DNA from 4 places in the Bradyrhizobium sp. Ash2021 genome. Region 4 is predicted to be linked to each of the others. Evidence: predicted binding sites of a transcription regulator. Region 4 holds the regulator's gene; each other region holds the start of a gene.
The links. The regulator PhoB, encoded in region 4, activates phosphate uptake and scavenging genes when phosphate is short. The targets are predictions, from matches to a motif close to TGTCATNNANCTGTCAT.
Positions count from the first base shown of each region.

Region 1 (7,419 bases), 3.4 Mb from region 4:
CCACGCCGGCCTGCGACGCCTCGTACAGCGCGTCGATGATGTCGGGGTCGACCAGCGAGTTCATCTTGAGCCAGATCGCGCCCGGCTTGCCGTGGCGCGCATAATTGGTCTCGCCGTGAATGTGCTCGAGCATGCGCTTGCGCAAGGTCAGCGGCGACACGGCCATCTTCTCGATGTCGCTGGGCTCGGCATAGCCGGTGATGTAGTTGAACACCCGCGCCGCATCGCGGCCGATGACCGGGTCCGAAGTGAAGTAGGACAAATCAGTATAGATGCGCGCGGTGACGGGATGATAATTCCCGGTGCCGGTGTGCACATAGGTGGTCAGATTGCCGCCCTCGCGGCGCACCACCATCGACAGCTTGGCGTGGGTTTTCAGTTCGATGAAGCCGTACACGACCTGGACGCCGGCGCGTTCGAGGTCGCGCGCCCAGCGGATGTTGGCTTCCTCGTCGAACCGCGCCTTCAGCTCGATCAGCGCGGTGACCGATTTGCCGGCCTCGGCCGCTTCCGCCAGCGTGCGCACGATCGGCGAATTGTTCGAGGTGCGATAGAGCGTCTGCTTGATGGCGACGACGTCGGGGTCGCGGGCCGCCTGTTGCAGGAACTGGACGACGACGTCGAAGGATTCGTAAGGGTGATGGACGATCAGGTCCTTCTGCCGGATCGCGGCGAAGATGTCGCCGCCGTGGTCGCGGACGCGCTCGGGATGGCGCGGAACGTAGGGGGTGAATTCCAGATCGGGCCGGTCGAGCCTTGTCAGCTGCGACAATTCGTTCATCGCCAGCACGCCGTCGACCAGAAAGATCTCGTCGTCGGCGGTGGAAAGCGCCTGCTGCACGAACGCGCGCAGCTCTTCCGGCATCTTGGCTTCGAGTTCGAGCCGGATCACCGATCCGCGCCGCCGCCGCTTCAGCGCGGTCTCGAACAGGCGGACCAGATCTTCCGCCTCTTCCTCGATTTCGAGTTCGGAGTCGCGGATGATGCGGAACGCGCCCTGGCCTTTGACGGTATAGCCTGGGAACAGTTTTCCGATGAACAGGCCGGTGGCCTGTTCCAGCGTGATCAGCCGCACCGCGCCGTCCTTGCCCGCGGGCATGCGGATGAAGCGGTCGATCTTGCCGGGCATGCGGATCAGCGCGTTCATCGGCTTGCCGTCGGAGACCCGCGCCAGCTGCAGCGCGATCGTGAAGCCGAGACTCGGAATGAACGGGAAGGGGTGCGCCGGGTCGATCGCGAGCGGCGTCAGCAGCGGGAAGATGTTGTGGAGGAAATGATCCTCGATCCAGCTCCGCTCGGCCTTGGTGACGTCGCGGCCATCGACCAGGACGATGCCCACTTCGGACAGCGTGGCGCGCAAATCGCTCCAGATCGCCTGCTGATCGCTCGCGAGCTGTGATACGGCCTCGTTGATCAGGACGAGCTGCTCGGACGGCGTCGCCCCGTCGGGGCTGCGTTCGGCGATGCCTTCGCGGACCTGCGCCTTGATGCCGGCGACGCGGACCATGAAGAACTCATCAAGGTTATTGGCGGAAATCGACAGGAACCGCACCCGCTCCAGCGCGGGATGCCCCGGGTTGACCGCTTCCTCCAGCACCCGGCGATTGAAATGCAGCCAGGACAGCTCGCGATTGATGAAGCGTTCGGGGCTGGTCGCGATTGCGGGCGGGCCCTCGGCGATTACATCTTTTTCTTTGATTTCAATGGCTTGTACCGAATCCATGAAGTTTTAATCCATTCCGGGCCCGCGCGTGCGTCTAGCTAGACGGAAGCCGCGCAAACCATGTGTTACGGCAATGACGTTTCAATGACATTGATGTTCCGGCCGCAGCCGGCGTCAAGGCGGGAAGCGCGCCGGATCAGGCGTTGCGCAGTAATTCAGCAGCCAGCGCCCGGGTCACCGGCCGGCCCAGCCGCAGCGCCTCGGTGTCGAGCAGTTCGACCGCCTGGCGGACCGCCGCGTAGGAGCGTTCGATCCGGGTACTGAGATAGCTCACGACCGTCTCGTCGACGCTCAACTGGCGGTCGGCGCAGAATTTGACGATCAGGGAGCGGAACAGCAAGTCGTCGGGCGGCAGCAGCGACACCGACGGCACCGCGCGCAGCCGCGAGCGCAGGTCACGCAATTCGACCTCGAAGGCGGATGGCGCAATGCGCGCCGTCATCAGCACATAGGCTTCGTCCTCGCGCGCCAGATTCATCAGGTGAAACATCGCGCGTTCGTCGAAATCGCCGGGCTTCAGATCCTCGACCACCAGCGCGCCGGTCGCCAGCGCGCCAGGCACCGCGGCCGCCGTCAGCGCATGCGCGGAGGTCGAGCGTGCGCCGGACCGTTCGGCCCAGATCGAGGCGAGATGGCTTTTTCCCGAGCCTTCCGGACCGACCAGCAGCATGATGCGGTTGGGCCAGTCGGGCCAGCTCTCGACCAGCGCGAGGCCGGCTTCATTGGCCGGCCCTTCCAGAAAATTGTCGCGGGTCAGGCTCTCTGCATGGGGCAGCGCGAAGGCAAGCTGACGAGGATGAACGCTGGCTGCCACTACCTTGCCTCGATCGTGCTCATGTGCCGCACCCACTCGACGAGATAGAGGGAGACCGAAACCAAAGTAAAGACCGTAACAAAACCCATCAGGATCAGGTCGTAAGGCCTTGGCTGAAAACCAAATCCGAGCGACGCCAGCACCAGGGCCGCGAACGCCACCTGGAACACCGTATTGAGCTTCGACACCATCAAGGGTTTCATCGGGATCGGCTTGTCGAACAACCATGACACAATCACGGCGGTCACGATCATGATGTCGCGCGAGACCACGAGGATGACGATCCAGCGTGGCACCGCGCCCCAGATGCCAAGCGCCATATAGATCGATACCAGCAGTGCCTTGTCGGCCAGGGGATCGAGCAGGGCGCCGAGTTCGCTCGCCATGTTGAAGCGTTTGGCCAGAAAGCCGTCGACGGCGTCGCTGACGCCAGCGATGACGAAGATCGCAAACGCGATTTCCATCTGGCTGGAGGCGATCGCCCAGACGATGACCGGCACCAGAATGATGCGGCCAAGCGTAATCATGTTCGGAATAGAGGTCGGAATACTCAACTCGGTCGCTTCCCGGCTACCGGCCTGATTTCGCAAAGGATCCGGCCCTTTGCGGGGTGAGCCGGTTGTTATCTACATAGTATATTCGCGCTTCGCTTGCGAGCCATTGCAGGATCGCGGAATTCTTCGTAACCAGCCGTCATCATCTGGAATTAGGCATGAACGACCGCAAAAACGGGCTCACCTACGCGGATTCGGGCGTCGATATCGATGCCGGCAACCGGCTGGTCGATCTCATCAAGCCGATGGTCCGCGCCACCGCCCGCGCCGGCGCCGATGCCGAGATCGGCGGCTTCGGCGGGCTGTTCGACCTCAAGGCCGCCGGCTTCAAGGACCCGGTGCTGGTGGCGGCGACCGACGGCGTCGGCACCAAGGTCAAGATCGCGATCGAGACCGGGCTGCATGGCGGCATCGGCATCGATCTGGTGGCGATGTCGGTCAACGACCTCGTGGTGCAGGGCGCGGAACCGCTGTTCTTCCTCGACTATTTTGCCTGCGGCAAGCTCGATCCGGAAGCGGCCGCCGCGATCGTCGCCGGCGTTGCCGAAGGCTGCCGGGAATCCGGCTGCGCCCTGATAGGCGGCGAGACCGCGGAAATGCCGGGGCTCTACAGGGATGGCGACTACGACCTCGCGGGCTTTGCGGTGGGTGCTGCCGAGCGCGGCACGCTGTTGCCGAGTTCCGACATCGCCGTCGGCGATGCCGTGATCGGCCTCGCCTCGTCGGGGGTGCATTCCAACGGCTTTTCGCTGGTCCGCAAGATCGTCGAGCAATCCGGCCTCGGCTTTGACGCGCCGGCGCCGTTCTCGCCCGTCATGACGCTGGGCGGTGCGCTGCTGGCGCCGACCAAACTCTATGTGAAATCATGCCTGCGCGCGATCCGCGAGACCGGCGCGGTCAAGGGCCTCGCCCATATCACCGGCGGCGGTTTCACCGACAACATTCCGCGCGTGCTGCCGAAGCATCTCGGCGTCGGCATCGACCTCGCGCGGCTGCCGGTGCTGCCGGTGTTCAAATGGCTGGCGGAACAGGGCGGCATCGCCGAACTCGAACTGCTGCGCACGTTCAACTGCGGCATCGGCATGATCGCGATCGTGAAGCCAGACGCCATCGAGCAGGTCACCGAAATCTTCACCGCAAGCGGCGAAACCGTCGCCGTGCTCGGCGAAGTGATCGCGGCCGACGGCGAGCATCGCGTGGTCTATAACGGTCACCTCGATCTCTCCAGATGAAACGCCGCGTCGCCATCCTGATTTCCGGACGCGGATCGAACATGGCCGCCCTGATCGGGGCCGCCAAATCAGCCGATTTCCCGGCCGAGATCGTTGCCGTCATTTCCAACCGCGCCGATGCGCCCGGTCTGGCGACCGCCGCCGCCAACGGCATCGCGACATCAGTCATCGAAAGCAAGCCGTTCGGCAAGGATCGCGCCGGGTTCGAGGCGGTCTTGCAGCGGACGCTCAACGAGAACAACGTCGAGCTGATTTGCCTCGGCGGGTTCATGCGGCTGTTCACCGCCGCATTCGTCAAGGCGTGGTACGGCAAAATGCTCAACATCCATCCCTCGCTGCTGCCGTCGTTTCCGGGCCTCGACCCGCACGGCCAGGCGCTCAAGGCGGGCGTGAAGATTTCGGGCGCCACCGTGCATTTCGTGATCCCGGAAACCGACGCCGGCCCGATCCTGATGCAGGGGGCGGTCGCGGTGGCCGATGACGACACGCCGCAGACACTGGCGGAGCGGATTCTCGGGATCGAGCACCGCATCTATCCTGAGGCGCTGCGGCTGCTGGCCAGCGGCAAGGTCCGCCTGGACGGCGATCTCTGCAGGATATCGGGGAATGGGGGGGCGGAGGATATTCTGATTTCGCCCAAGGCGAATTGGAACTGAGCTCACTAAATCGAAACAGCGAACCCGCACTATCCTCGTCATCCTTGAGGTGCGAGCCTCTTCGGCGAGCCTCGAAGGATGATAGCCACGGTGCGTGCAGCCCATCCTTCGAGGCTCGCCCAGCGGTGCAAGTGCACCGCAAGGCTCGCACCTCAGGATGACGAGGGTCACCTGTGGCAGCGGAAGCACAACGGCCGGTATTCGACGGCCGCGGAGCGGCCCGACCGATTGACGCTCTCGGGGAACTCAGGGCAAATCGGCTAGAGTTGATCGGGATTTGCGCATTTTCGAGCTGGCGCTTCCTCTTGGGAATGGAATGCATGCGCTGCCCATCGCGACCTTCGCGAAAAGGGACGATCGGGGCCGGTCGCGCGCTGGCGCGGCTGGCCGCGGTGGCGTTCGTGCTCGGGATCGGCGTCGCCTCCGCGGCGCATGCGCAGCTCGCACCCACGCCAACCCCAACGCCAACCCCGACGCCAACTCCCACGCCGACCCCATCGCCTTCTCCCAGTCCGACGCCGAATGTCATCAATTCCGATCTGTCGGCAGGCGCGACCGTGACCAATCTCGGCAGCAATTTTCTGGAGCGGCTCGGCAATCAGTCGACCAACGGCTTCAACCGCATGTTGCGCAACAATCCGGGCGGCGGCGGCGCCTCGGAAGCGGCCGACGGCCCGCGCTACCGGACCTGGTTCGAGGGCTACGGCATTTCGGCGACCAATGGTCCGATCCTCGACTTCGTCGGGGACAACCGGACGACCTGGGGCGGCGTCGCCGGGATCGGTGCGCGGGTTGCACCCGGCATCAATGTCGGCTTTTCGGTCGACCAGAGCCGCACCGCCATCGACGTGCCGCTGGCGCTGCAGACGGCGTCGATCAATCTCACGCAGCTCGGGTTCAACGCGTCCGTCGACAAGGGGCCGTGGACCTGGGCCGTGGCGCTGGTGCACGGCTTTGGCAACATCCATTCCAGCCGCGACACCGGCTTTGGTCTGGCGACATCAGGCTACAATGCGAGGCTGGACGGCGCGCTGACCGAGCTCAGCTATTATCTCGACAAGGACCAGAGCCGCATCGTGCCCAAAGCGGGACTCGAATATGTCCACGCCAGGACCGGATCGCTCCAGGAGATGGGCGGCCTCGATCCTGTCATGGCGACCGGCGCGACTGTCGACCGCATGCGCGTGCTTGTTGGTGCCGAAGTCGGGCACTACTGGATCTTCGATCAGAAGATTCTCGATCTGTCGGCCTACGGCAAGTTCGTCGACAACCTCGTGCAGAACTTTGGCGATATCACCGTCAGCCTCGGCGCCCAGCACATTACGCTGCAGGGCATCGGCGAAAGCCAGTATGGCGCCGACGCCGGCGCGTCGGCCTCGCTCAGCCTGACCAACACCGCGCGGCTGTACATCAACTACGACGCCAAATTCCGCGCCGCCTTGCAGTCGCATCAGGGCGTGGTGGGCGTCGAGTTCAAGTGGTAGGGCGGTGACTTCTCCCTCGCCCCGCGCTTGCGGGGAGAGGGTTGGGGTGAGGGGCTGCCTCAATGAGTTGTGACGTGACGGGAGACCTGTACCCCCTCACCCGGATCACATCTGCGATGTGATCCGACCTCTCCCCGCAAGCGGGGCGAGGTAAGACCTAATCCCGATCGACCCGGACCACGCGGCCTTTTTCGATCGCCAGCGCCAGCCTGCCGTGCTTCAGCGACAGCGCCGCTTCGCCGAACAATTCGCGCCGCCAGCCGTGCAGGGCGGCGACGTCGGCCTGATCGTCGTTGGCGATCTGTTCGAGATCGTCGACGGTGGCGATCACCTTGCTTGCGACCGCGTGACGTTCCGACGTCATCCGCAGCAGCACCTTCAACAGCTCGACGATCGCCGCACCATTGGAATTGCCGCGCGGCTTTTCGATCTTCGGCAATGTCGAGGGATCGCGGGCGATGCCGCGCTGCACGGCCGCGACGATATCGGCGCCCCATTTGGAGCGGTCAAAGCCTTTCGGCAGCGAGCGCAAATTGGCGAGACGTTCGAGGCTGGTCGGGGCGTGGGTCGCGATATCGCCGAGCGCGTCGTCCTTCAGTACGCGCGAGCGCGGCACGTCACGGCTCTGCGCTTCCTGCTCGCGCCAGGCCGCGACTTCCATCAGCACCGCCAGCTCCTTCGGCTTGCGCACCCGCGTCTTCAGCCGCTCCCAGGCCCGCTCGGGGTGGAAATCATAGGTCTTTGGCGAGGTCAGGACTTCCATCTCCTCGCTGACCCAGTCGCTGCGGCCGCGCTTCTTCAGGTCGGCGTCGAGCGCTGCGAATACGTCGCGCAGATGGGTGACGTCGGAGACGGCGTAGTGCACCTGCTCTTCGCTCAAGGGCCGGCGCGACCAGTCGGTAAAGCGGTGGGTCTTGTCCGGCCGGTGGCCGGCAATGCGCTCGACCAGCTGGTCA
Region 1 covers NZ_CP100604.1:4,286,184-4,293,602, forward strand. The annotation lists gene NL528_RS20285 (RNA degradosome polyphosphate kinase) at 1-1,723, opposite strand, end outside; gene NL528_RS20290 (chromosomal replication initiator DnaA) at 1,860-2,537, opposite strand; gene NL528_RS20295 (CDP-alcohol phosphatidyltransferase family protein) at 2,537-3,091, opposite strand; gene purM (phosphoribosylformylglycinamidine cyclo-ligase) at 3,250-4,323, shown strand; gene purN (phosphoribosylglycinamide formyltransferase) at 4,320-4,979, shown strand; gene NL528_RS20310 (autotransporter outer membrane beta-barrel domain-containing protein) at 5,300-6,463, shown strand; gene rnd (ribonuclease D) at 6,621-7,419, opposite strand, start outside.
Region 1: the regulator PhoB is predicted to act here: its motif matches at 1,797-1,813, upstream of NL528_RS20285 (RNA degradosome polyphosphate kinase).

Region 2 (7,419 bases), 480 kb from region 4:
GGTCAATCTCGAATATCTCGCGCAGACGGTGTGGACCAGGAAGGAGAAGATGACGGTCGGCAAGAAGACCGGCACCTTTGAAGTCGCCTATCCGGATTCGCTGGTTGGTACCGACTCGCACACCACCATGGTCAACGGCCTCGCCGTGCTCGGCTGGGGTGTCGGCGGCATCGAGGCGGAAGCCTGCATGCTCGGTCAGCCGCTGTCGATGCTGCTGCCGGAAGTGATCGGCTTCAAGCTCAAGGGCCAACTCAAGGAAGGCGTCACCGCCACCGACCTCGTGCTGACCGTGACGCAGATGCTGCGCAAGCAGGGCGTGGTCGGAAAATTCGTCGAATTCTTCGGCCCTGGCCTCGATTTTCTCTCGGTCGCGGACAAGGCGACCATCGGCAACATGGCGCCGGAATATGGCGCGACCTGCGGCTTCTTCCCGGTCGATGCCGCGACCATCGACTATCTGAAGACCTCGGGCCGCAAGGCTGACCGCGTCAAGCTGGTCACCGCCTACGCCAAGGCGCAGGGTCTGTTCCGCACCGCCAAGTCGACCGATCCCGTGTTCACGGCGACGCTGACGCTCGATCTCGCCGACGTCGTGCCGTCGATGGCCGGCCCGAAGCGTCCCGAGGGCCGCGTCGCGCTGCCGGCGGTCGCCGCAGGCTTCGCTACCGCGATGACCAGCGAATACAAGAAGGCGGACGATGCCGCCAAGCGCTATGTGGTCGAGAACCACAATTTCGATCTCGGCCATGGCGACGTCGTGATCGCAGCAATCACCTCCTGCACCAACACTTCCAATCCGAGCGTGCTGATCGGCGCGGGCCTGCTGGCGCGCAACGCCGCCGCCAAAGGCCTGAAGGCAAAGCCGTGGGTGAAGACGTCGCTGGCCCCGGGCAGCCAGGTGGTGGCGGAATATCTCGCCAATTCCGGCCTGCAGGCCGATCTCGACAAGGTCGGCTTCAACCTGGTCGGCTTCGGCTGCACCACCTGCATCGGCAATTCGGGCCCGCTGCCGGAGGATATTTCGAAGTCGATCAATGACAACGGCATCGTCGCCGCCGCCGTGCTGTCGGGTAACCGCAACTTCGAAGGTCGCGTCAGCCCGGACGTGCAGGCCAACTATCTGGCGTCACCGCCGCTGGTCGTGGCCTACGCACTGGCGGGAACGGTGACCAAGGATCTCGCGGTCGAGCCGATCGGCGAGGGCAAGGACGGCAAGCCGGTGTACCTGAAGGACATTTGGCCGACGACCAAAGAGATCAACGCCGTGATGAAGAAGTTCGTCACCGCCACGATCTTCAAGAAGCGCTACGCCGACGTGTTCAAGGGCGACACCAACTGGCGCAAGATCAAGACCGTGGAGAGCGAAACCTATCGCTGGAACATGAGCTCGACCTATGTGCAGAACCCGCCTTATTTCGAAGGCATGAAAAAAGAGCCGGACCCGATCGTCGACGTCGTCGGTGCGCGGATTCTGGCGATGTTCGGCGACAAGATCACCACCGACCACATCTCGCCGGCAGGCTCCATCAAGCTGACCTCGCCGGCCGGAAAATTCCTCTCAGAGCATCAGGTGCGTCCGGCTGACTTCAACCAGTACGGCACCCGGCGCGGCAATCATGAGATCATGATGCGCGGCACGTTTGCCAACATCCGTATCAAGAACTTCATGCTGAAGGGCGCCGACGGCAACATTCCGGAAGGCGGCCTGACAAAGCACTGGCCCGACGGCGAACAGATGTCGATCTACGACGCCGCGATGAAGTACCAGGCGGAGCAAGTGCCGCTGGTGGTTTTCGCCGGCGCCGAATACGGCAACGGCTCGTCGCGCGACTGGGCCGCGAAGGGAACGCGGCTGCTCGGCGTCCGCGCCGTGATCTGCCAGAGCTACGAGCGCATCCACCGCTCCAATCTGGTCGGCATGGGCGTGCTGCCGCTCACCTTCGAGGACGGCACGTCATGGACGTCGCTGGGCCTCAAGGGCGACGAGAAGGTGACGATCCGGGGCTTGCAGGGCGATCTCAAGCCGCGTCAAACGCTGACGGCGGAGATCGAGTCCGGTGACGGTTCGCTGCAGCGCGTGCCGCTGCTGTGCCGCATCGATACGCTCGACGAACTCGAATATTATCGGAATGGCGGCATTCTGCATTATGTGCTGCGCAAACTGGCGGCATAACGCGGATTTGTGATCGGTGGCTCACTGCTTAGTGAGTGGCAGGTAAAAAGAAGGCGGCCTATGACAAAGGCCGCTTTCGCGCGTTTGCGGCGCGCTTTTAGGATCAGATCATGCCCGTACAAATACGGATGGAAATCGTCACGACCGGTTCGCAGTATGACAGCGATGATGGCCTATAACTGTATCTCGCGGTGGTCCGGTGCGCTCAGCGTATGCGCGATTATCGCAATTATCCGTCCGGCCCATGCCGATCCGCGTGCGGTCGTCGAATTGTTCACCTCGCAAGGCTGCTCGTCCTGTCCGCCCGCCGACAAGATCATCGGTGAGCTCGCCAAGGATCCCAATGTCATCGCGCTGAGCATGCCGATCGATTATTGGGACTATCTTGGCTGGAAGGATACGCTCGCCGACTCCCGCTTCAGCGCGCGGCAAAAGGCCTATTCGCATGTGCGCGGCGATCGCGACGTCTACACGCCGCAAGTTGTCGTCAATGGATCGGCGCATCTGATCGGCAGCGATCGCGCCGGCATCGAAGGTGCGATCAAGGATACCAGCAAGGCCGATGGTGTGATGTCGGTGCCCGTCACGATGACGCTGTCCGGCAAGCAGATCAATGTTTCGGTCGCGGCCAGCAAGGCGCCGAACGCCGCGCATGGCGAAGTCTGGATCTGCTCGGTCTCGAAGGCCATTCCGATCGCGATCGGGCGCGGCGAAAACCGCGGCCAGGAAATTACCTACCACAATGTGGTGCGCAATCTGCTCAAGGTGGGTGACTGGAACGGCAGTTCCGGAAGCTGGACCGTGCCGCTGGAAAATATCTCGCGCGATGGCGTCGATGCCGCGGTTGTCTATGTCCAGGACGGCAATCGCGACAAACCCGGCCCGATGCTGGGCGCGGCGTTCACAAGCCTGCACTGATTCCCTTTCGTCATTCCGGGATGCGCCTCTTGGCGCAGGCCCGGAATCCATACTCAAGATCGTGGTTATGGATTCTCTGATGTGCAATTGCACATCAAAGCTCGCGCGGAGCCTGTCATCGGGCCGCGCTTTGCGCGGACCCGTTGGCGCGCCCCGGAATGACGGCAGTGATGAAGTACCCCCCAAAAAAGAAAAAGGACCAACTTTCGTTGGCCCAGTACGGGGATTAGCTCCCCTGCGAACAGGCCCGATCCCGACGGCCCCGGGGGGCTGGGGGCTGAGGAATCCGGAACCGAAAGGACCGGGCCAACGCAGGATTTTCTTTTCGCAAGGCAGCGGGGCGGTCGATGGGCGGAAGTGGGGCAGCAATATGATTCCGCTAACGATCCCGTGACCCTATATTTCCGGATTCCGGAGGCCGGGCAATCGGCCGGGCCTGCGGCGGTATTTCTCAAGGGCCCCTTGCAGCGTCCGGCGGTTGGCGCGATCATCTACGTCTCGGCATGATCCCGAAAAGTGGGCACCGGTTTTCGGGACAAGATGATGCCTGGATGACAGGAGGCGCTCCATGAGTTCGCTATCGGAGGACACTGATCCAAGCGAGAATCGCGCGGCGGCGCGCACCGCCGCTGCAGGCCCCCAGCAAAGCCGCGTTACGTTCAATCGTCTGGAACTCAATCGTATTCTCAATCTCTATGGCCGCATGGTCGCCGATGGCGAATGGCGCGACTATGCCATCGACTTCTTGAGGGATCGCGCGGTGTTCTCGGTGTTCCGCCGCGCTTCCGAAGTCCCGATCTACCGCATCGAAAAAGATCCGCGGCTCGCGCGCAAGCAGGGCATGTACAGCGTGATCTCCGCGACCGGCCTGATCCTGCGCCGCGGCCAGGAGCTCGAGCGCGTGCTGCTGGTGATCGATCGCAAGCTGGCGGTGGTTTAGCCATGCTGTCATTCCGGACCAGCGCGCAGCGCTGGATCCGGAATCCAGAGGTTAGCTAGGCGTAATCTGCGGCGCGAGGTTCCGGGTTCGCTTCGCGCCCCGGAATAACACCGGACAACTAGCGCTGTTCTGCATCATCCCCCGGCACAGTCGTCGCGCCGTCGCCGAGCGCGCGCTGCATCATCACGGTGTCGAGCCAGCGACCGAATTTGAGGCCGACACTGGGATGGGTCCCGATCATCTGGAAGCCGGTTTTGGTGTGGACGCCGATCGATCCGGCGTTGGCGGAATCGCCGATCACCGCGATCATCTGCCGGTAGCCGCGCGCTTCGCATTCGGCGATCAGCCGCAGCATCAATTGCAGGCCGATGCCGCGGCGGTGGATTGCAGGTCTCAGATAGACCGAATTCTCCACCGTGAAGCGGTAGGCCGGCCGCGGACGGTACGGGCCGGCATAGGCATATCCGACCACGCCGCCTTGCAGGACGCCCACGAAATACGGAAATCCGCCGTCCAGCAGCGCCTTGAACCGCCGGGTCATCTCGGCAAGGTCCGGCGGTATCAGCTCGAACGTCGCGGTGCCGTAGAGCACAGCGTGCTCGTAGATTTCGGTGACAGAGGGGAGGTCGGCCTCGGTGGCGGGCCTGATTTCGGCGGGTGACATGGACGCCAGATTATTTTTGCTTCAGCCAAAAGAAAAGCCCCGGCGGTAAGGCCGGGGCTTCAATTCGTCCGCCTGAGGCGTTTGGGCTAGTCGCGCTGGCCAAGCAGCTGCAGCAGCAGCGTGAACAGGTTGATGAAGTTGAGGTAGAGTGAGAGTGCGCCAAGGATGGCCGCACGCTCCGCCACCACGCCGCCCTGCGAGGCATAGCCGTAGATGTAGTCGTTCTTCAGCCGCTGGGTATCCCAGGCGGTGAGGCCCGCGAATACCAGCACGCCGACCACCGAGACGATGAACTGCAGCATCGTGCTCGCCAGGAACAAATTGACCAGGCTCGCGATGATGATGCCGATCAGGCCCATGAACAGGAACGACCCCATGCCGCTCATGTCACGCTTGGTAGTGTAGCCGTAGAGGCTCAGAGCGCCGAAGGTCGCCGCGGTGATGAAGAACACCCGCACGATCGAGGTGTGCGTATACACCAGGAAGATCGACGACAGTGAAACGCCCATCAGCGCCGAGAACACCCAGAACAGCATCTGGGCGGCAGCGGGCTGCAGCCGGTTGATGCCGGCCGAGATCACGAACACCATCAGCAAGGGCGCGAAGATGAAAAGCCACTTCAGGGGGCTCACATACATCGCATAGCCGAACGGCGTCAGGAAGGCGTTGCCGAATTTGGCCGCGCCGGCCGCCGGATCGCCGGTCACCGCCGCCATATAGACGCCGAGCGCCGCGAGACCGGTGATGGCCAGCCCGATGCTCATGTAATTGTAGATGCGCAGCATGTAGGCGCGCAGACCGGCGTCGACGGCCGCAGCGTCAATGCGTCCGGCGGCCCGGCCGAAAGGAGAAGCGTAGTTACGGTCTAGGTCCGACATGGTCGAATTCCCGTTGGTTGCCCGGCGGAGCGCAAGGGGTTTGCGACGCCGGTTAGATATCTATCTCAGATAGCGCGATTTTGCTGACATTAATTTTGCGTCATCAAACCGGCTCTCTTCCCATCCGATATGTGGGAAACTAGCACATTCGCTGCAAGCTTCCACGCGCGGCCGAATGTCGCTCTAAACCGCGATTTAGGGGCAAAAACGGCGTTAACCCTGCTCGCTCCGCCGCTACAAATTGTCACAAATTCCGCAACACCGTGGCCGGTTTCTGGTTCAGGGCCAAAAGCGTCCCGGCCAGTCCCAGCCCCACCGTGACGATCAGCGCGGCCACGACCACGCCGGCGGCGCTTCCGGCCTGCCAGATGAAGCTCAGCGTCATCAGCCGGGTCACGATCAGCCAGGCGGCGATCGAGCCCGCGATCACGCCGAACACGGCGGTGGCAAAGCCGATCATCAGATATTCCAGCGCATAGGCGCCGAGCAGCCGCGCGCGGGTGGCCCCGAGCGTCTTCAGGATTACCGCGTCGTAGACCCGGTGGCGATGGCCGGCGGCGAGCGCGCCGCCCAGCACCAGGATGGCCGAGATCAGCGTCACCGCGCTGGCGCCGCGGATCGCCATCACGAGGTTGGTGACCACGCTGCCGATGGTTTCCAGCGCCTCGCGCACCCGCACGCTGGTTACCGTCGGGAAGGCGTCGGCCACCTGTTTGATGATGCGGGCGTCGCCGGCGGCGTCCGGATGGGTCTCGGTCAGGGTCGCGACATGGCTGTGCGGCGCGCCCTTGAAGGCGTTCGGCGAGAACACCAGCACGAAATTGATGCCGAGGCCCTGCCAGTCGATATTGCGCAGATTGGCGATTTTGGCCGGAATGTCGCGGCCGAGCACGTTGACGACGATCTCGTCGCCGATTTTGAGCTTGAGCCCGTCGGCGATCTTCTTCTCCATCGAGACCAGTGGCGGACCGCTGTAATCCGGCCCCCACCACTCGCCCTCGACGATCTTCGAGCCCTTGGGAATCTCGCCGGTATAGGTCAGGCCACGGTCGCTCTGCAGCACCCATTCGGAATCCTGCGACGCCTTGAGGTCTTCGGCCTTGACGCCGCGGGCGGCGGCGATCCGCCCGCGCAGCATCGGCACGTCCTCCACGGTCGATCCGGGCGCGGTCTGTTTCAGGAAGGCAGCGAAGCGGTCGGCTTCGGTGGTGGGAATATCGATGAAGTAGAACGACGGCGCGCGATCCGGCAGCGCCGCCAGGAACTGCCGCCGCAGATTGCCGTCGATCTGGGTAATGGTGACCAGCACCGCGAGCCCCAGGCCGAGCGACATCACGACCGACGGCGTCAGTGCGCCGGGCCGGTAGATGTTGGCGATCGCCAGCCGCAGCATGGTGATGCGACTACGGGGCAGGCGGCGCGCCAGCGCCATCAGCCCGGCGGCGACGCCGCGCAGCAGCGCGAACACCGCGGCTGAGGAGACGACGAACACCGCCGCGACGCGCTTGTCATAGGCAAGCCCGATCGCAACCGCGATCAACAGCGCAATCACCACCGCCATCAGCGCCAGATAGCTCCAGCGCGGGCGGTGCCATTCGGGGGCTACTTCGTCGCGGAACAGCGCCGCGACCGGCACATCATGCACCCGGCCGAGCGGCCACAGGCCGAAGGCCAGCGCCGTGAGCAGGCCGTAGATGAACGACAGCGCGAGTTCGTCCGCGTGCAACGCGGGAATCACCGGCAATGGCAGCAGCTTGCCGAACAGGCCGACGATAACGAAAGGCAGCGCCGCCCCGGCGGCAAGGCCGATCACCGAGCCGATCCCGGCAAGCACGACCACCTGGGT
Region 2 covers NZ_CP100604.1:428,717-436,135, forward strand. The annotation lists gene acnA (aconitate hydratase AcnA) at 1-2,173, shown strand, start outside; gene NL528_RS02165 (DUF1223 domain-containing protein) at 2,330-3,091, shown strand; gene NL528_RS02170 (DUF2794 domain-containing protein) at 3,660-4,031, shown strand; gene NL528_RS02175 (N-acetyltransferase family protein) at 4,150-4,695, opposite strand; gene NL528_RS02180 (Bax inhibitor-1/YccA family protein) at 4,782-5,573, opposite strand; gene NL528_RS02185 (FtsX-like permease family protein) at 5,818-7,419, opposite strand, start outside.
Region 2: the regulator PhoB is predicted to act here: its motif matches at 3,632-3,648, upstream of NL528_RS02170 (DUF2794 domain-containing protein).

Region 3 (7,419 bases), 2.9 Mb from region 4:
CGGTCGCGCGCAAGCGCCTGCAGATGACATTGGCGGCGGCGGTGTTTTTCGCCGCTCTTGTCATTGCCGCCATCGGCGCGGAGGTGAATCTGCGCACCTTCTTCACCTATTTCGGAAACTTCGTCAGCTATTTCGACCGTATCTTCACGCTGGAAAACGGCACCCGGGTGTGGACCGACATCGGTGAATGGTTCTGGGGCTGGCACAAATGGTTGAAGATGCTCGGCGAGACCATCCTGATCAGCTATGTCGGCACCCTGACCGGAGCGGTGCTGGCGTTTGCACTGAATTTCCTTGCGGCCGAAAATACCTCGCCCGCGCCGTGGCTGCGCTTCGTGGTCCGCCGTCTGCTGGAATTCGCCCGTACGGTTCCCGGCATTGTGTTTGCGTTGATCTTCGTCATCGCATTCGGCCTCGGACCGATGGCGGGCGTGCTCGCCATCGCCATCCATTCCACCGGCGCGCTCGGAAAGCAGTTCTCCGAGATCGTCGAAAACGCCGACATGAAGCCGGTTGAAGGCGTACGATCGACCGGCGCAAGCTGGCTGTCCTGCATGCGGTTCGCGGTGCTGCCGCAGGTGACCGCAGGCTACGCGAGCTACGCGCTGCTGCGTTTTGAGATCAACGTCCGCGAGGCGTCCGTCATGGGCTTCGTCGGCGCCGGCGGCATCGGGCAGGAGCTCGTGGTCGCGATCCGGAAATTCTACTATTCGGACGTCAGCGCGATTTTGGTTATGATCATCGTCACCGTCTTTGTGATTGATATCGCTACCGGGTGGTTGCGCGGCCGGCTGTTCGGCAAGGACGCGCGCGCATGAGCCAGCTACCGAAACCCGATGCAGGGCAGCTGCGGGCGAAATACCCCGACGTCTTCGACCGGCCGGCTTCGGCGCGGCTGGCGATGCCGGCGATGATCCTTGGCGCTTTCGCCATTTTCATTTTCGGGCTGGTCGATCTCGAGTTCTCGCCGGCAAGATTGTTCTCAGGCCTGCACCAGCTTGGCTGGATCACGCTGATGATGATCCCGCCCGACCCAGGCTCCTCGTTGCCGATTTATCTCTCCGCGCTCGGCGAAACCCTGTCGATCGCGTTGCTGGGCACCACGATCGCAGCAGTGTTCGCGCTGCCGGTCAGCCTGCTGGCGGCGCGAAATATCATTCCCTCGAAACTGATCCGCTTTCCCGTTCGCCGGTTCCTGGACTCCATCCGCGGCGTCGATACGCTGATCTGGGCGCTGGTATGGATCAATGTGGTCGGCCTCGGCCCGTTCGCCGGCGTGCTGGCAATCGCGGTGTCCGACTTCGGCGCGTTCGGTAAATTGTTTTCCGAGGCGATCGAGGCCGCCGACAAGAAACAGGTCGAGGGCATCCGCGCCTCCGGTGGCAGTGTCCTGCACGAGATACGCTTCGGCTTGATGCCGCAGGTGCTGCCTGTGATCGCGGGCCAGGTGCTCTATTTCATCGAATCGAATACGCGCTCGGCCACCATTATCGGCATCGTCGGAGCCGGCGGTATCGGCCTGCAGCTGGCTGAGCAGATCCGCGTGCTGGAGTGGCAGAAGGTCTCGTTCCTGATCCTGATGATCTTGGTCGCGGTTGCCGCGATCGATTGGATCTCGGGCAAGCTGCGCTTCGCCATTATCGGGCGACGCGCGGTCGCCCAGTTCTAGCTGTTCTCGACCAGGAACTCGACGCGCTCGGCGGCAAAACGTGAGCGTTTTGTCACGAGCGGCTTGCCGGCGGGGTCGACGTCGGTGCTGTCGACCACGAGGACCGGGCGCCCGAGCGCAAGGTCCAGCCGTGCGGCGTCGGAAGCGTCTGCGATAGCCGCGCTGATCCGGGTTGATCCCCGGCGATAGTCGCGGATGCCGTAATGCGCGAGCAGCTTTGTCATCGAGCGTGCGCCGGCGAACACGCTCCCGGCGCCGGGAAAGCGCTCGGCCGATAGCCAGGTGGTGCTGACACAGATCGGGGTTCGGTCGGCTAATCGCAGCGATTCGATCCGGATCAGCGGCGCGCCGGTCTTCAATGCAAGTTCCCGCGCCAGTTCGCGGGTCGCGACTTCCTCGGAGGCGTCGATCAGCTGGCCGTGCGGCTCGCGGCCGCCGGCGCCGACGATTTCGGAAAACCGCGTCCGCGAGCGCAGGGGATAGGCCAGCCGCCGCGTCTCGACATAAGTGCCGCTGCCGCGCTCGGCGCGCACCAACCCGCGTTCCGCCAGCGTCGCCAAGGCCCGGCGGACGGTATGGCGGTTAACCCGATAGGTTTCGGCGATCTCGGTCTCGCCCGGCAGCTTTTCACCGGCCGGAAAGCGGCCTTCGGCGATGCCGCGCTCGATTCCGTCGGCGACCTGCCGCCACAGCGCGACGCCGGTAGCAGCATCCTGCATGCTCATGGTGTGGACCCGCCCACGGAACGCATCCGGAAAATCATCCTCTTGTCACGAAACAGTCATGGCGTTTCGTTATCAAGTTGTCTAGTATCATAGACAACTTGATTCCGGCAAGGGCCGCTATGACCGAAACGACAGAAACTACCAGGCAGGCGCAGCGCAAGGCGGCGATGGCGGTGCTCGCGCATTCCGATGCAGCCGACATCTCGGGTCGTCTCGATGCGGTCGCGTTGCCGGCCCATGAAAATCTGCGTGAGCCCGAGAATGGCCTCGTGATGGTGCGCGGCCGCATCGGCGGCGACGGTGCGCCGTTTAATCTTGGCGAGGCTACGGTATCGCGTGCGGCGGTGCGGCTTTCGACCGGCGAAGTGGGTTTCGGCTACACGCTCGGGCGCGACCGGCAGAAGGCCCGGATGATCGCGCTGTGCGATGCCATGCTGCAGTCGGATCAATTCGCCGGGGCCGTCGAATCCGGTGTGATCGCGCCGTTGCGTGCCGCGATGGTCGCGAACCGGAACCGCTACGCTGCGGAGACCGCAGCGACGCGGGTTGATTTCTACACACTGGTGCGCGGTGAGGGGTGAGGCATGACCACGGTTGCGGAGTTACCAGCAGGATTTATCGACAAGGTATTGTCGGCGCAGTCGACCTTCCGCTCGGTGATGGATGCGATGGCGCGCCCCGGCAGCGTTCAGCGCATCGAGGCGGTCGCAGGCGAGCCAGCCGGCGTGATGCGCGGCACTGCGGCCATCGCACTGACCTTGTTCGATCATGATACGCCGATCTGGCTCGATGCCCGGATGTCCCAGACATCGGCCGTCGCCAAATGGCTGAAATTCCACACCAGCGCGCCGGTGACTACGGATTCCTCGATTGCCAGCTTTGCGTTGATCGGCGACGCGCCGGGCCTTCCGGCGCTGGAACGGTTCGCGTTCGGCAGCAATGAATATCCCGATCGCTCCACGACGCTGATCCTGCAGGTCGAAAGCCTCACCACAGGGCCGGCCTTCGAATTGCGGGGTCCTGGCATCGACGGCACGATTGTGCTGCAGGCCACGATCCAGCCGCCGGACCTGTTCGAACGGCTTGCGATCAATCAGACAATGTTTCCCCGCGGCATCGACGTCGTGCTGGTCCATGACGATGTCATTGTCGCGATACCCCGCACCGCGCGGCTCATCGCAAGGGGGGCCTGACCATGTATGTTGCCGTCAAGGGAGGCGAGCGCGCCATCGAGAACGCCCACCGCCTGCTGGCGCATGAGCGCCGTGGCGATCGGGATGTTCCCGAGGTTTCGCTCGACCAGATCTCGGAACAACTCTCGCTCGGCGTCGATCGCGTCATGACCGAAGGCTCGTTGTATGACCGCGAGCTTGCGGCGCTCGCCATCAAGCAGGCGCGTGGCGACATGATCGAGGCGATCTTCCTGGTGCGTGCCTTCCGCGCCACGCTGCCACGGTTCGGCGCGACCGAGCCGGTCGATACCGGCGAGATGCAGGTGCGCCGCCGGATTTCGTCGACCTTCAAGGACATTCCGGGCGGCCAGATTCTCGGGCCGACCTTCGACTATACGCATCGTCTGTTGGACCCGCAGCTTGCGGAGGGGTGGGTGCCCGAGTTGCCCGCGACGGGTGAAGCGTCAGCCGCGGCCATGCCGCGCGTCACCGACATTCTCGGCCGCGACGGCCTGATCGAGCCGTCACCCAAGGCCGATGCCGATGCGCCGGTCGACGACCTCACACGCGAGCCGCTCGATTTTCCGGCCGATCGCGATTTGCGGTTGCAGAACCTGGCGCGGGCCGATGAGGGCTTTCTGCTGGCGCTTGGCTATTCCTCGCAGCGCGGCTACGGCCGCAACCACCCCTTCGCCGGTGAAATTCGCTTCGGCGAGGTCGAGGTTGAATTTTTTGCTGAAGATGCCGGCTTCGCGGTACCGCTCGGCGGAATCGCGCTGACCGAATGCCAGATGGTCAACCAGTTCAAGGGCTCGGCGAGCGAAGCACCGTGCTTTACCCGTGGCTACGGTCTGGCGTTCGGACAAAGCGAGCGCAAGACCATGTCGATGGCGCTGGTCGACCGTACCCTGCGCGCGCGCGAGCTCGGGGAAGAGGTTATCGCGCCTGCCCAGGACGAGGAGTTCGTGATGTCGCATTCGGACAATGTGCAGGCGACCGGATTCGTCGAGCATCTCAAGCTGCCGCATTACGTCGACTTCCAATCCGAGCTCGGCCTGTTGCGCAAATTACGCAAGGAATTCGCCGAAGCCTCGGAAGCCCCGGCGTTGCAGGAGGCCGCCGAATGAACGCGCCGACTTACAATTTTGCCTATCTCGACGAGCAGACCAAACGGATGATCCGACGCGCGATCCTCAAGGCGATCGCGATTCCCGGCTATCAGGTGCCATTCGCCAGCCGCGAGATGCCGATGCCCTATGGTTGGGGTACCGGCGGCGTGCAGGTGACCGCGGCGATTCTCGGGCCCGATGACGTGCTGAAGGTGATTGACCAGGGGTCCGACGACACCACCAACGCGATCTCGATCCGAAAATTCTTCGGCAAGACCGCCGGCGTTGCGACCACGACCAACACTACGGACGCCACCGTGATCCAGACCCGGCACCGGATTCCCGAGGCGCCGCTGCATGACGGACAGATTCTGGTCTATCAGGTGCCGATCCCGGAACCCCTGCGCTTCCTCGAACCGCGCGAGACCGAGACCCGGCGCATGCACGCGCTCGGCGAATATGGATTGATGCACGTCAAACTCTACGAGGACATCGCCCGCTTCGGCCACATCGCGACCTCCTACGCCTATCCGGTGAAGGTGAATGCGCGGTACGTGATGGACCCGTCGCCGACGCCGAAATTCGACAATCCCAAGATGGACAATTGTCCGGCGCTGCAATTGTTCGGCGCCGGGCGCGAGAAACGCATCTATGCGATCCCGCCGCACACCACGGTGGTCTCGCTCGATTTCGAGGATCACCCGTTCACGCGTTACCGGTTCGACGCGCCCTGTGCACTGTGCGGGGCCGGTGATTCCTATCTCGACGAGATCGTCACCGACGACAAGGGCGGCCGGATGTTCGTCTGCTCCGATACCGATTATTGCGAGACACGCCAGGCGGCGGGCCATCGCGGCAGCGAGAGCGCGGCCCCGCACAAGGAGAGAGCGCATGGTTGAACAGGTGCGCGCGTCGGAAAACGATCAGCCTCTGCTGGTCGCCGAAGGATTGGGCAAGAATTATGGCCGGCTGATCGCCTGCCACGATGTGTCGTTTGCGCTCTACCCCGGCGAGGTGCTGGCGATCGTCGGCGAGTCCGGCTCGGGCAAGACGACGCTGCTGCAGCTATTGTCGGCGCAGCTTGCGGCGAGCGCCGGACGGGTGTCGTATCGGATGCGCGATGGCGTGTTGCGCGATCTCGTGAGCCTTGGCGAGGCCGAGCGGCGCTTTCTGTTCCGGACCGACTGGGGCTATGTGCATCAGGATCCGGCGCAGGGCTTGCGGATGGCCGTCTCCGCCGGCGCCAATGTCGGCGAACGGCTGATGGCGGTCGGCTGGAATCATTATGGCCGCATCCGCGACACCGCGTCGTCATGGCTGGAACGCGTCGAGATCGATGTTGGCCGCATCGACGATACGCCGCGGACCTATTCGGGTGGCATGCGGCAGCGGCTGCAAATCGCGCGCAATCTGGTCACCGAGCCGCGCCTGGTGTTCATGGATGAGCCGACCGGCGGCCTCGATGTGTCGGTCCAGGCGCGCCTGCTGGATTTGATGCGCAACCTCGTCAACGAACTCGGACTTGCGGCCATCGTCGTCACCCACGACCTCGCGGTGGCGCGGCTGTTGTCGCATCGCGTGATGGTGATGAAGGGCGGCCGCGTCATCGAGACCGGACTGACCGATCAGGTGCTCGACGATCCCCGCGAGCCCTACACCCAGTTGCTCGTCTCCTCGATCTTGCCGGCATGAGCACACCAATGACTGCGATGATCGAAATTACCAACGCCGAAAAGACTTTCACCATGCATCTGCAGGGAGGGGTGGAACTGCCGGTGGTCCGTGGTGTCTCGTTTCATGTCGAGCCGGGCGAATGCGTGGTGCTGTCCGGCCCATCCGGCGCGGGCAAATCGTCGATCCTCAAGATGATGTTCGGCAATTACCGTTGCGACGGCGGCCGGATCGGAATCCGGCACCATGGCGCCATGATGGATCTGGCCAAGGCCGAGCCGCGGCAGGTTCTCAGCGTGCGTCGCGCTACCATCGGCTATGTCAGCCAGTTCCTGCGCGCGGTGCCGCGGGTGGCGACCATCGACGTCGTGGCCGAACCCCTGATCGCGAACGGGGTGGCGCGTCCCGAAGCGCGCGAACAGGCCGGTGCGCTGCTGCACCGCCTTAATATTCCCGAACGGCTGTGGGCGCTGCCGCCATCGACCTTCTCGGGCGGCGAGCAGCAGCGCGTCAACATCGCGCGCGGCTTCATTTCCGATTTGCCGATTCTGCTTCTGGACGAGCCGACCGCTTCGCTCGATACCGCCAATGGCGCCGTGGTGGTGGAATTGATCGACCAGAAGAAGCGTCAGGGCGTGGCGATGGTGGCAATCGTCCATGACGACGAGATCCGTCATCTGATCGCCGACCGAATCGTTGATGTGACGTCGTTTGCGGCTGCGGCATGAAGGAAGAGATGTGAGATGACTTCGATCAAGCACGAGACCGTCATTGCAAACGCCAGGATAGTCCTGGCCGATCGCGTGATCGAACGTGGCTGGGTGGCTTTTGCCGATGGCCGCATCGCTGAACTCGGCGAAGGCCATGCGCCTGCCGGCAGCGAGGATGCCGCCGGGGACCTGATCATGCCCGGCCTGATCGAGCTGCATACCGATCATCTCGAAGCGCATTATGTGCCGCGCCCAAAAGTGTTCTGGGATCCGATTGCGGCGGTCGTCTCCTATGACGGACAGCTTGCGACATCGGGCATCACGACGGTGCTGGATTCGCTGCGGGTCTGGCGCGAGGACGGC
Region 3 covers NZ_CP100604.1:3,776,559-3,783,977, forward strand. The annotation lists gene phnE (phosphonate ABC transporter, permease protein PhnE) at 1-818, shown strand, start outside; gene phnE (phosphonate ABC transporter, permease protein PhnE) at 815-1,669, shown strand; gene phnF (phosphonate metabolism transcriptional regulator PhnF) at 1,666-2,394, opposite strand; gene phnG (phosphonate C-P lyase system protein PhnG) at 2,562-2,975, shown strand; gene phnH (phosphonate C-P lyase system protein PhnH) at 2,979-3,587, shown strand; gene NL528_RS17880 (carbon-phosphorus lyase complex subunit PhnI) at 3,590-4,693, shown strand; gene NL528_RS17885 (alpha-D-ribose 1-methylphosphonate 5-phosphate C-P-lyase PhnJ) at 4,690-5,574, shown strand; gene phnK (phosphonate C-P lyase system protein PhnK) at 5,567-6,367, shown strand; gene phnL (phosphonate C-P lyase system protein PhnL) at 6,376-7,074, shown strand; gene NL528_RS17900 (alpha-D-ribose 1-methylphosphonate 5-triphosphate diphosphatase) at 7,090-7,419, shown strand, end outside.
Region 3: the regulator PhoB is predicted to act here: its motif matches at 2,438-2,454, upstream of phnF (phosphonate metabolism transcriptional regulator PhnF).

Region 4 (7,419 bases):
ATCAAGCGCATCGCCTATCGCGCCGCGCGGTCGGGCCTGATCACCGGTGTGCTGCTGGCGACCGCGCGCGTCGCCGGTGAAACCGCGCCGCTGTTGTTCACCGCGCTGTCCAACCAGTTCTTCAGCCTCAACCTGACCAAGACGATGGCGAACCTGCCGGTCACCATCAACAATTTCGTGCAAAGCCCCTACGCCTACTGGAAGCAGCTGGCCTGGAGCGGGGCCTTGCTCATCACCTTGACCGTGCTCGCGCTGAACATTGGCGCGCGCATCCTGGGCGCCGAGAGGACCGCAAAATGAACGATCTTTCTGTATCGGTGAGCAGCGCGAGCGGATCCGTTCCCCCGGTGGCGTTGCCGGACGCGCCGGCCAAGGTCACCGCGCGGGGCCTGAATTTTTACTACGGCGAGCACCACGCGCTGAAGAACATCAACCTTGCGCTCGGCACCCACCGCGTCACCGCCTTCATCGGGCCGTCCGGCTGCGGCAAATCGACCCTGCTGCGGATCTTCAACCGGATGTACGATCTCTATCCCGGCCAGCGTGCGACCGGTCAATTGATGCTCGACCAGACCAACATCCTCGACCCCAAGCTCGATCTCAACCTGCTGCGGGCCCGGGTCGGCATGGTGTTCCAGAAGCCGACGCCGTTTCCGATGACGATCTATGAGAACATCGCCTTCGGTATCCGCCTCTATGAGAAGATCTCCAAATCCGAGATGGACGGCCGGGTCGAAAAGGCGTTGCGTGGCGGCGCGCTGTGGAATGAGGTCAAGGACAAGCTGAACGCCTCGGGCCTATCGCTCTCCGGCGGCCAGCAGCAGCGGCTGTGCATCGCCCGCACCGTGGCGGTGCGGCCCGAGGTGATCCTGTTCGACGAGCCCTGCTCGGCGCTGGACCCGATCTCGACCGCCAAGGTGGAGGAATTGATCCAGGAACTGGCGGAGGACTACACCATCGCCATCGTTACCCATAATATGCAGCAGGCGGCGCGCGTCTCGGACAAGACCGCCTTCATGTACCTTGGTGAGTTGATCGAGTTCGACGACACCAACAAGATTTTCACCTCGCCGAGCGATCGACGCACCCAAGACTACATCACCGGCCGGTTCGGTTGAGGAGATAACACATGGCTTCTGAACATACCGCCAAGGCGTTCGACAGCGATCTGCAGGAATTGACCCGGCTGGTCGCCGAGATGGGCGGCCTCACCGAACGCATGATCACCGAATCCGTCGATGCGCTGGTGCGCCGCGATATCGCGCTCGGCAAGCGCGTGGTCGCCGCCGATGCCGAAATCGACAATCTGCAGCACATGATCGAGGAGCGCGCGGTGCTGACGATCGCGCGGCGCCAGCCGATGGCGATCGATCTGCGCGAAATCGTCGGCGCGATGCGGGTGGCCACCGATCTGGAGCGGATCGGCGACCTCGCCAAGAACATGGGCAAGCGGGTCGCGGCGCTGGAGAACGATTTTCATCCGCTGAAACTGATCCGCGGCCTCGAGCACATGACCGACCTGGTGCAGTCGCAGGTCAAGTCGGTGCTCGATGCCTATGCGGCGCACGACCTGCCGGCGGCGATGGCGGTGTGGAAGGGCGACGAGGAAGTCGACGCCATCTGCACCTCGCTGTTCCGCGAGCTCCTGACCTACATGATGGAAGATCCGCGCAACATCTCGTTCTGTATTCACCTGATGTTCTGCGCCAAGAACATCGAACGGATCGGCGACCACGCCACCAATATCGCCGAAACCGTGTTCTACATGATCGAGGGCCAGCAGATCATGGACAAGCGTCCGAAGGGCGACATGACGACGTTCGCCACGACGGTACCCGGGAACTAGAGACGTAGCGTTTCGCGTGAAGAAAACGCGGCAAAATAAGACGAAGAGAGGCTTACACTGATGAGCGCCCGCATTCTGGTGGTCGAAGACGAGGAAGCGCTGACGACGCTGCTGCGCTACAACCTCGATGCCGAAGGCTACGACGTCGAAACCGTCGGCCGTGGTGACGACGCCGACACACGGCTGAAGGAGCGCGTGCCCGATCTGATCGTGCTCGACTGGATGCTGCCGGGACTGTCCGGCATCGAGCTGTGCCGCCGCCTGCGCGCGCGGCCCGAGACCAAGCAGCTGCCGATCATCATGCTGACCGCGCGCGGTGAGGAAAGCGAGCGGGTGCGGGGGTTGGCGACCGGCGCCGACGATTACATCGTAAAACCCTTTTCGGTGCCGGAACTGCTGGCGCGTGTGAAAGGCCTGTTGCGGCGGGCGAGCCCGGAGCGGCTCGCCACCGTGCTGACCTATGGCGACATCGAACTCGATCGCGAGAAGCGCCGGGTCGCGCGCTCGGGCCGTCCGATCGATCTCGGCCCGACCGAGTATCGCCTGCTGGAGTTCTTCCTGGAGCATCCCGGCCGTGTCTTCAGCCGCGAGCAGCTGCTCGATAGCGTCTGGGGCCGCGACATCTATATCGACGAGCGCACCGTCGACGTGCATATCGGCCGCCTGCGCAAACTGCTCAACCCCGGCCGCGAGCAGGACCCGATCCGCACCGTCCGCGGCGCCGGCTACGCGCTGGACGATCGATTTGCGAAGGTGGAGTGAAAACACTCCACTGTCGTCCCCGCCTTCGCGGGGACGACACCGGAGAGTGCGCGTGCCTTACCTGGTCGGCTTCGGCGCCGGGCGGCGGCGATCGGAAGCCGGCTGATAGGCGACGCGCGAGTGGTGCGCGCAATAGGGCAGGCTGGCGAGCGCCTTGCCGCCGCAGAAGAAGAAGTCGTTGCTCGAGGGATCGCCGATCGGCCAGTGGCAGGTGGCCTCGTTGAGCTCGAGCAGCGACAGCCGCTGGCTCATCGGCACCACATTGTCGTAGGTGACCGGATCGGGCTCCATCTCCACGTCAAAGGCATGGGCCAGCGCGGTGTTGCCGCGCGACACCGGCCGCGAAACCCGCATCATCTGCTGGGCTGGGCGGGCCTTGCGCTGCCGCGGGGCGGCCGAGGAGGGGCTCTTGGCGCGGCCGGAAAGCCCCAGCCGGTGCACTTTGCCGATCACCGCATTTCGCGTCACATTTCCGAGTTCCGCGGCGATCTGGCTGGCCGAAAGGCCGGACTCCCAAAGTTTTTTCAGTTGCTCGACGCGATCGTCGGACCAGGTCAATACTGTCATCGCATTCTTCCCTTCGCGTCGCGCCGGCCAATCTGGGGCAGCGCTGGCGATGCCAATCGTCTCAAATATCCCTGCGGGCAGAATCCCTTAGCCCTCGCCGGGCGCAGAAAGCGCGCCCGAGCGTGTACGCAGAACACCGGACTTCAGAGGATCAGATCCGCCGCACGAGATGTCGTACCCGACGGCTCAGACGCTACAATATGGCGGGACTCTGGCGCAAGAGTCCCCGTCGGTGCGTCCACATGTTCCCACACTTAAGCATTGCAATCGTGTTTTTCCACCGCCCCGGAATGTTACGGATTGCGCTTTTCTTGCAGTGCAGGAAGGCACGTCTCGTGGCGTGTTGACAGTTACCGCCGCCAGCATAGAATGTTTGCCACGTGCCGCCCGAAAAAGGCGGCACGTTTTGTTTTCGGAAGACGGGCTGCTGCCGCGCCCCGGCAGGCATCGTGACTGTCTCATAACCATCAGTGATTGCCATGACCAAGAGCGCCACGTCGCATCTGCTTCCCGTCTTCGCCAGGGTCGATCTTGGCTTCGAGCGCGGCGAAGGCGCGTGGCTGATCGCAACCAATGGCGAGCGCTATCTCGACTTCACCTCCGGCGTCGCGGTGAATGCGCTCGGTCATTGCCATCCGCATCTGGTCGCGGCCCTGCAGGAGCAGGCGACGAAACTCTGGCACATGTCGAACCTGTTCAAATCGCCCGACGGCGACAAGCTCGCGGCGCGGCTGTGCGAGCAGAGCTTTGCGGATTTCGTGTTCTTCTGTAATTCCGGCGCCGAGGCGATGGAATGCGCGATCAAGGTCGCGCGCCGCTATCACGCCGCAAAGGGCCATCCCGAGCGCTACCGCCTCGTCACCTTCGAGGGCGCGTTCCACGGCCGCACGCTCGGCACGCTGGCTGCGACCGGCTCCGCCAAATATCTCGAAGGCTTTGGTCCGCCGCTGGACGGTTTCGACCAGGTCCCGCACGGCGATCTCGAAGCCGTGAAAAAGGCGATCGGCCCAAACACCGCGGCCATCCTGATCGAGCCGGTGCAGGGCGAGGGCGGTGTGCGCACCGCGCCGCACGCGTTCTTCAAGGCGCTGCGTCAGCTCTGCGACGACAAGGGCCTGCTGTTGGTGTTCGACGAGGTGCAGACCGGCATGGGCCGCACCGGCGATCTCTTCGCCTATAAGCGCCTCGGCGTCACGCCGGATGTGATGTCGCTGGCGAAGGCGCTCGGCGGCGGTTTTCCGATCGGCGCGTGCCTTGCGACTGCGGAAGCCGCGTCCGGCATGACGCCGGGCTCGCACGGCTCGACCTTCGGCGGCAATCCGCTGGCGGTCGCGGCCGCCAACGCGGTGCTCGACGTGATGCTGAAGCCCGGCTTCTTCGACCATGTGCAGAAGATGTCGCTGCTGTTGAAACAGAAGCTGGCCTCGGTGGTCGATCGCTATCCCCAAGTGCTGTCGGAAGTGCGTGGCGAAGGCCTTTTGGTCGGCGTCAAGGCCGTGGTGCCGTCGGGCGATCTCGTCAATGCGTTGCGCGACCAGAAGCTGCTGACCGTCGGCGCCGGCGACAATGTGGTGCGCTTCCTGGCGCCCCTGATCGTCTCCGAGTCCGAGATCGAGGAATCGGTTGCCAGCCTCGAGCGCGCCTGCATGGCGCTATCCGGCGGCCAGTTGAAGAAGGCGGCGGGGTGATGAGCAAGGCCGTCCGCCACTTCCTCGATATCAACGAGCTGCCGCTCACGGAGTTGCAGAACATGCTGGCCGCCAGCGCCGCCATGAAGGCGAAGCTGAAAGCGCATGAGAAGCCCGAGAAGCCGCTCGAAGGCAAGACGCTGGCGATGATCTTCGAACGGCCCTCGACACGGACGCGGGTATCGTTCGACGTCGGCATGCGCCAGCTCGGTGGTGAAGCGATCATGCTCACGGGTGCCGAAATGCAGCTCGGTCGCGGCGAGACCATCGCCGATACCGCGCGCGTGCTGTCGCGTTATGTCGATGCGATCATGATCCGCATCCTCAACCACGACGCGCTGCTGGAGCTCGCCGCGCACGCCACCGTGCCCGTGATCAACGGACTGACACGGCGCTCGCATCCCTGCCAGGTGATGGCGGACCTGATGACCTTCGAGGAGCATCGCGGGCCGATCAAGGGCCGCACCGTGGCCTGGACCGGCGACGACAACAACGTGCTCGCGTCATGGGCGCATGCGGCCGAGCGCTTCAAGTTCAATCTGAACATCGCTACCCCGCCGCAGCTTGCGCCGAACAAGGCAATGAAGGACTGGATCAAGGCAACGCAAGCCCCGATCGTGCTCGGCAACGATCCGGAAACCGCCGTGCGCGGCGCCGATTGCGTCGTCACCGACACCTGGGTGTCGATGGGCGACAAGGACGGCGAGCACCGCCACAATGTGCTGAAACCCTATCAGGTGAATGCAAAGCTGATGTCGCTGGCCAATAAGGACGCGCTGTTCATGCACTGCCTGCCCGCCCATCGCGGCGAGGAGGTCACCGACGAGGTGATCGACGGCCCGCAGTCGGTCGTGTTCGACGAGGCCGAAAACCGCCTGCATGCGCAAAAGGGCATTCTGGCCTGGTGCTTTGACGCGGTGGCGTAGCGGCGTTCTCACAGTTTGCGTTCCCCGGACGCTGCGCAGCGCCACAAGCGCGTTTACGCGCGTCTTTCGACGCGCTATGGCGGTGCGCTGCAGAGCCGGGGTCCATGTGGCGGGCACAAATGGGTCCCGGCTCTGCGGAGCAGCGTTGCACGCTGCACCGCGTCCGGGACACGGATTACCCCTTTCGATTTCCGTCTTCCGACCCCAGATAAAGCGCCATGGATTCACAATCAGACACCAAAATCACGGCCAAGGCGCCCATTCGGGCGCCTTCGTCGGTTCCCGTCGACGACGCAGTGCTGCCCTTCGAGGTCGATACACTCGATCTGCGTGGACGGCTGACCCGGCTTGGCCCCGCGCTCGACGACATCCTCACCAAGCACGATTATCCGCCGGCAGTATGCAAGCTGCTTGGCGAAGCGATCGTGCTGACGACATTGCTCGGCTCGTCGCTTAAATTCGATGGCCGCTTCATCCTGCAGACACAGACCGATGGGCCGGTGTCGTTTCTGATCGTGGATTTCCAGGCCCCGGATCGCCTGCGCGCCTATGCGCGCTACGACGCGACGCGGCTGAAGGAGGGGCTTAGTTCCGGCCAGCTGCTCGGCAAGGGCCATCTTGCCATGACCATCGATCAGGGTCCGGACATGAGCCGCTATCAGGGGCTGGTGGCGCTCGACGGCGACAGCCTCGAGGACGCCGCGCATGAATATTTTCTGCGCTCGGAACAGATTCCGACCAGGGTGCGCCTTGCGGTCGGCGAGGAATGGCGCGGCGGCGGCGACGGCCCGAAGCACCGCTGGCGCGCCGGCGGCATTTTGCTGCAATTTTTGCCGAAGGCGCCGGAGCGCGCGCGGCAGGCCGATCTGCATCCCGGCAACGCGCCGGAAGGCGCGGCCACGCATGAGGTCAAGGAAGATGACGCCTGGGTCGAGGGCCAGTCGCTGATCGCAACCGTCGAGGACGTCGAGCTGATCGATCCCGATCTGTCGGGCGAGCGCTTGCTGTATCGCCTGTTCCACGAACGCGGCGTCCGCGTCTTCGCGCCTCTTCCGTTACGCGCGCAATGCTCCTGCTCGCGCGACGCGGTGTCGTCGATGCTGAAAAGTTTTGCCCCACAGGACCGCGCCGACATGGTCAAGGACGGCAAGGTGGTGGTGACCTGCGAGTTCTGCAGTTCGGTGTATCAGTTCACGCCGCATGAGGCGGGGGTGGAGTAGGGCGGCATAGGCGACGTTACGTCGCTCGCAGGGCAAGTGGCTGGTCGCCAAGCAGTACCTTGACGATGACGTTGCGGGCGTTGCCGGGGTCGAGTGAGTGCTTTGCGATCAGATCGCTGCATTCCGCGACGATCTGATCGGCATCCTGCATGATCTTGAGCTGCTTGTAACGATCATGCCGATGCAACCCCATGCTCTCGCCGACCACCTCAAGGATGTTGATGATACGGAACGGCCAGTCGCGTTCGTGCGCGCACAGCTCGCGATGATCGGAATGATAGACCGCAACCAGTGCATCGACGCCCACATCGCGCGCCGCCTGGAGTTCGTTAAGCTGCAGCTCGCGTTTGAACGCGGGCAACACGCCGACATTGACGCTCTGCAGGCCGACCGCCGGCTGCTTCAGGTCA
Region 4 covers NZ_CP100604.1:910,292-917,710, forward strand. The annotation lists gene pstA (phosphate ABC transporter permease PstA) at 1-300, shown strand, start outside; gene pstB (phosphate ABC transporter ATP-binding protein PstB) at 297-1,118, shown strand; gene phoU (phosphate signaling complex protein PhoU) at 1,130-1,846, shown strand; gene phoB (phosphate regulon transcriptional regulator PhoB) at 1,907-2,608, shown strand; gene NL528_RS04245 (GcrA family cell cycle regulator) at 2,666-3,175, opposite strand; gene NL528_RS04250 (aspartate aminotransferase family protein) at 3,655-4,863, shown strand; gene argF (ornithine carbamoyltransferase) at 4,863-5,789, shown strand; gene NL528_RS04260 (Hsp33 family molecular chaperone) at 6,008-7,009, shown strand; gene NL528_RS04265 ((Fe-S)-binding protein) at 7,026-7,419, opposite strand, start outside.